Regions from separate parts of the Cytobacillus gottheilii genome, predicted to be linked through region 2. Evidence: a T-box and tRNA genes for the amino acid it is inferred to sense, from the RefSeq annotation. Region 2 holds a T-box; the other holds one or more tRNA genes.
What was found. A T-box is a leader RNA that pairs with one kind of tRNA and senses whether it is charged. The one in region 2 lies ahead of ileS (isoleucine--tRNA ligase), so its partner is inferred to be a tRNA-Ile.

Region 1: it encodes a tRNA-Ile, which carries the amino acid that the T-box ahead of ileS (isoleucine--tRNA ligase) is inferred to sense. The anticodon was not compared.

The regions. Positions count from the first base shown of each region.
Region 1 covers NZ_CP071709.1:32,752-37,183, reverse strand. Annotated here, with positions in the region: rRNA gene J1899_RS00175 (23S ribosomal RNA) at 1-2,625, opposite strand, end outside; tRNA gene J1899_RS00170 (tRNA-Ala) at 2,739-2,814, opposite strand; tRNA gene J1899_RS00165 (tRNA-Ile) at 2,824-2,900, opposite strand; rRNA gene J1899_RS00160 (16S ribosomal RNA) at 3,004-4,432, opposite strand, start outside.
Region 2 covers NZ_CP071709.1:1,855,866-1,860,297, forward strand. Annotated here, with positions in the region: gene J1899_RS09245 (YggT family protein) at 1-25, shown strand, start outside; gene J1899_RS09250 (YlmH family RNA-binding protein) at 101-874, shown strand; gene J1899_RS09255 (DivIVA domain-containing protein) at 964-1,479, shown strand; T-box leader at 1,526-1,786, shown strand; gene ileS (isoleucine--tRNA ligase) at 1,876-4,432, shown strand, end outside.

The sequences.
Region 1 (4,432 bases), 1.8 Mb from region 2:
GTTCTGAACCCAGCTCGCGTACCGCTTTAATGGGCGAACAGCCCAACCCTTGGGACCGACTACAGCCCCAGGATGCGATGAGCCGACATCGAGGTGCCAAACCTCCCCGTCGATGTGGACTCTTGGGGGAGATAAGCCTGTTATCCCCGGGGTAGCTTTTATCCGTTGAGCGATGGCCCTTCCATGCGGAACCACCGGATCACTAAGCCCGACTTTCGTCCCTGCTCGACTTGTAGGTCTCGCAGTCAAGCTCCCTTGTGCCTTTACACTCTACGAATGATTTCCAACCATTCTGAGGGAACCTTTGGGCGCCTCCGTTACTTTTTAGGAGGCGACCGCCCCAGTCAAACTGCCCACCTGACACTGTCTCCCGCCCCGATCAGGGGCGCGGGTTAGAATTTCAATACAGCCAGGGTAGTATCCCACCGACGCCTCCACCGAAGCTGGCGCTCCGGTTTCTCAGGCTCCTACCTATCCTGTACAAGCTGTACCAAAATTCAATATCAGGCTACAGTAAAGCTCCACGGGGTCTTTCCGTCCTGTCGCGGGTAACCTGCATCTTCACAGGTACTATAATTTCACCGAGTCTCTCGTTGAGACAGTGCCCAGATCGTTACGCCTTTCGTGCGGGTCGGAACTTACCCGACAAGGAATTTCGCTACCTTAGGACCGTTATAGTTACGGCCGCCGTTTACTGGGGCTTCGATTCAGAGCTTCGCTTGCGCTAACCCCTCCTCTTAACCTTCCAGCACCGGGCAGGCGTCAGCCCCTATACTTCGCCTTGCGGCTTCGCAGAGACCTGTGTTTTTGCTAAACAGTCGCCTGGGCCTATTCACTGCGGCTCATCAAGGCTTTAACACCCTAATGAGCACCCCTTCTCCCGAAGTTACGGGGTCATTTTGCCGAGTTCCTTAACGAGAGTTCTCTCGCTCACCTTAGGATTCTCTCCTCGCCTACCTGTGTCGGTTTGCGGTACGGGCACCTAATCCTCGCTAGAGGCTTTTCTTGGCAGTGTGGAATCAAGAACTTCGGTACTATATTTCCCTCGCCGTCACAGCTCAGCCGTATGCAAGCGGGATTTGCCTCACTTGCAGCCTAACTGCTTGGACGCGCTAATCCAACAGCGCGCTTACCCTATCCTCCTGCGTCCCCCCATCACTCAAACGGATTTTGGTGGTACAGGAATATCAACCTGTTGTCCATCGCCTACGCTTTTCAGCCTCGGCTTAGGTCCCGACTAACCCTGAGCGGACGAGCCTTCCTCAGGAAACCTTAGGCATTCGGTGGATGGGATTCTCACCCATCTTTCGCTACTCATACCGGCATTCTCACTTCTAAGCGCTCCACCAGTCCTTACGGTCTAGCTTCAACGCCCTTAGAACGCTCTCCTACCACGGACACCTAATGGTGTCCATCCACAGCTTCGGTGATACGTTTAGCCCCGGTACATTTTCGGCGCGGAGTCACTCGACCAGTGAGCTATTACGCACTCTTTAAATGGTGGCTGCTTCTAAGCCAACATCCTGGTTGTCTAAGCAACTCCACATCCTTTTCCACTTAACGTATACTTTGGGACCTTAGCTGGTGGTCTGGGCTGTTTCCCTCTTGACTACGGATCTTATCACTCGCAGTCTGACTCCCATGGATAAGTCTTTGGCATTCGGAGTTTGTCTGAATTCGGTAACCCGATGAGGGCCCCTAGTCCAAACAGTGCTCTACCTCCAAGACTCTTACTACATGAGGCTAGCCCTAAAGCTATTTCGGAGAGAACCAGCTATCTCCAAGTTCGATTGGAATTTCTCCGCTACCCACACCTCATCCCCGCACTTTTCAACGTGCGTGGGTTCGGTCCTCCATTCAGTGTTACCTGAACTTCAACCTGGACATGGGTAGATCACCTGGTTTCGGGTCTACGACCACATACTCATTCGCCCTATTCAGACTCGCTTTCGCTGCGGCTCCGTCTTATCAACTTAACCTTGCATGTAATCGTAACTCGCCGGTTCATTCTACAAAAGGCACGCCATCACCCGTAAATGGGCTCTGACTACTTGTAGGCACACGGTTTCAGGAACTATTTCACTCCCCTTCCGGGGTGCTTTTCACCTTTCCCTCACGGTACTGGTTCACTATCGGTCACTAGGGAGTATTTAGCCTTGGGAGATGGTCCTCCCTGCTTCCGACGGGATTTCTCGTGTCCCGCCGTACTCAGGATCCACTCTGGAGGGAACGAAGTTTCAACTACAGGGCTTTTACCTTCTCTGGCCGGCCTTTCCAGACCTGTTCACTTACCTCGCTCCTTTGTAACTCCGTGTAGAGTGTCCTACAACCCCAAGAGGCAAGCCTCTTGGTTTGGGCTAATCCCGTTTCGCTCGCCGCTACTCAGGGAATCGCGTTTGCTTTCTCTTCCTCCGGGTACTTAGATGTTTCAGTTCCCCGGGTCTGCCTTCAATACCCTATGTATTCAGGTAAAGATATCATCCCATTACGGATGATGGGTTCCCCCATTCGGAAATCTCCGGATCAAAGCTTACTTACAGCTCCCCGAAGCATATCGGTGTTAGTACCGTCCTTCATCGGCTCCTAGTGCCAAGGCATTCACCGTGCGCCCTTTCTAACTTAACCAATGTTTATGGTTATTGCTCTTACTTAAAATAAATAAGAGAGAAAAAACTAAGATGGCGATTACTTGGTAATCTTCTTCTATATTGCATTATCTAGTTTTCAAGGAACAATGTTGGTGGAGCCTAGCGGGATCGAACCGCTGACCTCCTGCGTGCAAGGCAGGCGCTCTCCCAGCTGAGCTAAGGCCCCGTTATGAAATGGTGGGCCTAAATGGACTCGAACCATCGACCTCACGCTTATCAGGCGTGCGCTCTAACCAGCTGAGCTATAGGCCCACATAACGGTAAAGTTATAATTTCAATGAGAGATTGCTCTCTCAAAACTGAACGAACAAATAAAGACGTCTTTTAATGAAGATAAACTTCATTTCATCCTTAGAAAGGAGGTGATCCAGCCGCACCTTCCGATACGGCTACCTTGTTACGACTTCACCCCAATCATCTGTCCCACCTTAGGCGGCTGGCTCCAAAAGGTTACCCCACCGACTTCGGGTGTTACAAACTCTCGTGGTGTGACGGGCGGTGTGTACAAGGCCCGGGAACGTATTCACCGCGGCATGCTGATCCGCGATTACTAGCGATTCCGGCTTCATGCAGGCGAGTTGCAGCCTGCAATCCGAACTGAGAATGGTTTTATGGGATTGGCTAAACCTCGCGGTCTTGCAGCCCTTTGTACCATCCATTGTAGCACGTGTGTAGCCCAGGTCATAAGGGGCATGATGATTTGACGTCATCCCCACCTTCCTCCGGTTTGTCACCGGCAGTCACCTTAGAGTGCCCAACTGAATGCTGGCAACTAAGATCAAGGGTTGCGCTCGTTGCGGGACTTAACCCAACATCTCACGACACGAGCTGACGACAACCATGCACCACCTGTCACTCTGTCCCCCGAAGGGGAACGTCCTATCTCTAGGAGTGTCAGAGGATGTCAAGACCTGGTAAGGTTCTTCGCGTTGCTTCGAATTAAACCACATGCTCCACCGCTTGTGCGGGCCCCCGTCAATTCCTTTGAGTTTCAGCCTTGCGGCCGTACTCCCCAGGCGGAGTGCTTAATGCGTTTGCTGCAGCACTAAAGGGCGGAAACCCTCTAACACTTAGCACTCATCGTTTACGGCGTGGACTACCAGGGTATCTAATCCTGTTCGCTCCCCACGCTTTCGCGCCTCAGCGTCAGTTACAGACCAGAGAGTCGCCTTCGCCACTGGTGTTCCTCCACATCTCTACGCATTTCACCGCTACACGTGGAATTCCACTCTCCTCTTCTGCACTCAAGTCCCCCAGTTTCCAATGACCCTCCACGGTTGAGCCGTGGGCTTTCACATCAGACTTAAAGGACCGCCTGCGCGCGCTTTACGCCCAATAATTCCGGACAACGCTTGCCACCTACGTATTACCGCGGCTGCTGGCACGTAGTTAGCCGTGGCTTTCTGGTTAGGTACCGTCAAGGTACCGGCAGTTACTCCGGTACTTGTTCTTCCCTAACAACAGAGTTTTACGATCCGAAAACCTTCATCACTCACGCGGCGTTGCTCCGTCAGACTTTCGTCCATTGCGGAAGATTCCCTACTGCTGCCTCCCGTAGGAGTCTGGGCCGTGTCTCAGTCCCAGTGTGGCCGATCACCCTCTCAGGTCGGCTACGCATCGTTGCCTTGGTGAGCCGTTACCTCACCAACTAGCTAATGCGCCGCGGGCCCATCTGTAAGTGATAGCCGAAACCATCTTTCAGCTTAAGGACATGAGTCCAAAAGCATTATCCGGTATTAGCTCCGGTTTCCCGAAGTTATCCCAGTCTTACAGGCAGGTTGCCC
Region 2 (4,432 bases):
ATTATATAGATGGATTGTATTGTAAACTGGGGCTATTATAGTCCTTTTTTACTTTGTAAGTCCTTATTTATTTTTTCTTAACATAGTAAGGAGTTTTTAAATGAGCATTTATCAACACTTCAGGCCAGAGGAAAAAGAATTTATTGATCAGGTGCTGAATTGGAGAAATCAAGTTGAAAGTACATATGCAGGAAAGCTGACCGATTTTCTGGATCCCCGCGAACAGCAAATCGTTAAATCGCTTATTGGAGAGAACGCTGAAATCAAATATGCATTCTTTGGCGGATACAGCGGTGCTGAAAGAAAGCGCGCATTTTTATATCCTGATTATCATCAAATTGAAGAAGAGGATTTTCAAATCAGCTTATTTGAGGTAGAATATGCAAAGAAGTTTGTTACAATTGAGCATCCGCAAGTTCTCGGCAGTCTCATGTCACTTGGACTAAAGAGAGCCAAATTTGGCGATATTCTTATTCAGAATGATGTGGTCCAGCTGATTGTGTCGAAAGAAATTGAGTCATATATCAGTCTTCAGCTCGAATCAATTGGACGAGCGAGCATAAACTTAAAGCAAATCCCTTTATCAGATGCTAAAACACCTGAAGAACAGTGGCAAGAATCTGCTCTGACATGCAGTTCATTAAGATTGGATGCAGTGCTTGCCGCCATTTTTAATATATCACGGCAAAAAGCACAAACCTTTATAAGTTCAAAACTGGTAAAAGTGAACTGGACCGTGATTGAAAATCCTTCTTTTGAGTGCAGAGAAGGGGATATGATTTCAGCCAGGGGTTTTGGGCGCGCTAAAATGATGGGCATCGAAGGAAAAACAAAAAAGGATAAATGGCGAATTGTAGCAGGCAAGCAAAAATAATTCAGCATCTTGCAGGAATTTGCGAAAGTGTGTCGAATATTTGCTTATCAAGTACATAAAAAGAACAATTGATTTGGGAGGTGGCAACAGTGCCATTAACACCGTTAGATATTCATAATAAAGAGTTCAGTAAAGGATTCCGCGGATATGATGAAGATGAAGTAAATGAATTTCTTGATAACGTTATTAAAGATTATGAATTAATTATTCGTGAGAAAAAAGAACTCGAAGAAAAGCTAAATGATTTAAATGAGCGAATTGGCCATTTCAACACCATTGAGACGACATTAAACAAATCAATCGTTGTTGCACAGGAAGCTGCAGAGGAAGTTAAGCGTAATGCACAGAAGGAAGCGAAGCTGATTATTAAAGAAGCTGAGAAAAACGCTGATCGCATCGTGAATGAGTCTCTCTCTAAAGCAAGAAAAATTGCCATTGACATAGAGGAATTAAAAAAACAGTCGAAGGTATTCCGCACTCGTTTTAAAATGTTAATTGAAGCACAGCTTGATATGCTTAATAATGATGATTGGGATCATCTCTTAGAATATAAGCTTGATGCAACTGAATTAAAAAGTTCTGAAGAAGAAGATTCATACGCTTGACGAAATAAGAGGATATCGCATATAATTTTATCACAAAATCATCTATATTAAATCGTTGAGAGGGACAGTACAAATCTCATTTGTTTATATAAGCGGTTATTATGGACGCTTGCAGAGAGCCGGGGAGAGGTGGAAGCCTGGCATAAGCTGAGATTAAGAAAATCACCCTTGAGTTCCTTGCTGAACGCTTTTAAGCTGGTAGGCGGGACGGTTCATTCACGTTATGAATGCTAATTGAGCGGATAGAGACTGTTTTCTCTGTCTACAAGGGTGGTACCGCGGGAATTAAAACCTTCTCGTCCCTTTATGGGATGAAAAGGTTTTTTTGCGTTTCAGCGGATTTTTACCCCGAAAAAAGGTAATGATGGTCGATAGAGATGACAGGAGGAAACAGAGATGGAATTCAAAGATACATTATTAATGCCACAAACAGAATTTCCGATGCGCGGCAACTTGCCAAAGCGCGAACCGGAAGTGCAGGATAAATGGTCAGAAATGAACATTTATGAGAAGGTGCAGGAGCGAACAAAGGATCGTCCAATGTTTGTTCTTCACGATGGACCTCCATATGCAAACGGAGATATTCACATTGGTCATGCTTTAAATAAAATTTTAAAAGATTTTATTGTCCGTTTTAAATCAATGAACGGGTTTCATGCCCCATATGTGCCAGGCTGGGATACTCATGGTCTTCCAATTGAACAGGCGCTTACAAATAAAGGTGTAAAACGCAAGGAAATGACGGTAGCTGAATTCCGTAAGCTTTGTGAGGAATATGCATACGAACAAATTGACAGCCAGCGTGAGCAATTCAAGCGATTAGGTGTCAGAGGGGATTGGGAAAATCCTTATATCACATTAAAACCAGCATATGAAGCACAGCAAATTAAAGTATTTGGAGACATGGCCAAAAAAGGTTATATCTATAAAGGCAAAAAGCCAGTTTATTGGTCTCCTTCTTCAGAATCTGCACTTGCTGAAGCAGAAATTGAATATCAAGATAAGCGTTCTCCATCCATTTATGTGGCTTTCCCTGTAAAAGATGGTAAAGACGTTCTAGATGCTGACACGAAAATCATCATCTGGACAACGACTCCATGGACAATTCCTGCAAACTTGGGAATCTCTGTTCATCCAACATTAAATTATGTTGTTGTGGAAGCCAATGGAGATAAGTTTGTTATTGCAGAAGACTTATTATCATCTGTTGCAAGTGAGCTTGAATGGGAGCAGCATAATGTTGTTAAAACATTTAAAGGCGCCGAAATGGAAAACGTATTAGCGAAGCATCCTTTGTATGGCCGTGATTCGCTCGTCATGCTTGGTGAACACGTTACGACTGATGCCGGAACAGGCTGTGTTCATACAGCTCCAGGACATGGGGAAGATGACTTTTATGTCGGCAGCAAATACGGCTTAGAAGTATTATGTCCTGTCGATGATAAAGGGAATATGACAGATGAAGCACCTGGTTTTGAAGGATTATTTTATGATCAGGCAAATAAACCAATTACTGAGAAACTGCAGGAAGCTGGCGCATTACTGAAGATCTCATTTATCACACACTCCTATCCGCATGATTGGAGAACAAAAAAGCCAGTTATTTTCCGTGCAACAGCCCAATGGTTTGCTTCAATTAAAGACTTTAGAAGTGAACTGCTTCAAGCGATTAATGATACTCAGTTTGTTCCAGCGTGGGGAGAAACTCGATTATATAACATGGTTCGTGATCGCGGCGATTGGTGTATCTCCCGTCAGCGTGCATGGGGTGTGCCAATTCCAGTCTTTTATGCGGAAAATGGCGAAGAGATCATTACTGATGAAACAATCGACCATGTATCTGCATTATTTAGAGAACATGGCTCAAATATCTGGTTTGAGAAAGAAGCAAAAGAATTGCTTCCTGAAGGATTTACTCATCCAGAAAGTCCAAATGGCCAATTTACAAAAGAAACAGATATTATGGATGTTTGGTTTGACTCAGGATCATCCCATCAGGCGGTTCTGCTTGAAAGAGAAGACCTGCAAAGACCAGCAGACCTTTATTTAGAGGGATCTGACCAATATCGCGGCTGGTTTAACTCTTCATTATCAACGGCTGTTGCTGTAACAGGCAAAGCACCATACAAAGGTGTATTGAGCCATGGATTTGTTCTGGATGGAGAAGGCAGAAAGATGAGTAAGTCTGTAGGAAATGTCGTTGTGCCTGCTAAAGTAATGAATCAGTTAGGTGCTGACATCCTCCGTTTATGGGTAGCATCTGTTGACTATCAGGCAGATGTCCGTGTTTCTGATCCTATCCTTAAGCAAGTCGCAGAAGTATATCGTAAAATCCGTAATACATTCCGTTTCTTACTTGGAAATCTTGCTGATTTTGATCCGGCAAAAGATAAAGTAGCATATGAAAATCTTCGTGAAGTAGATCAATTTATGCTCGTGAAGCTGAACAAGCTGATTAAAAATTCAGTAACAGCTTATGACCGCTATGAATTTGCTTCCATTTACCATAGCATCAATAATTTCTGTACGTTAGATCTAAGTGCATTCTATCTTGATTTTGCTAAAGATGTTTTATATATCGAAGCAAAAGATCAAGAGGATCGCCGTGCGATTCAAACTGTATTATATGAGAGCTTAATTGCGTTAACGAAGCTTACTGCGCCAATTCTTTCTCATACAGCAGATGAAGTGTGGAGCTTTATTCCAAATGTTCAGGAAGAAAGTGTTCAGTTAACTGATATGCCGGAATATGTTGATCTGCCAAATGCAGAATTGCTGGAGAAAAAATGGACGTCATTTATGAAACTGCGCGACGACGTATTAAAAGCGCTTGAAGAAGCTCGTAATGCAAAAGTAATCGGAAAATCATTAACAGCTAAAATTGCGTTATATGTGAACGATGAAGTAAAAGCATTGCTTGATTCCATCAGCGAAAACCTGCAGCAGCTCTTTA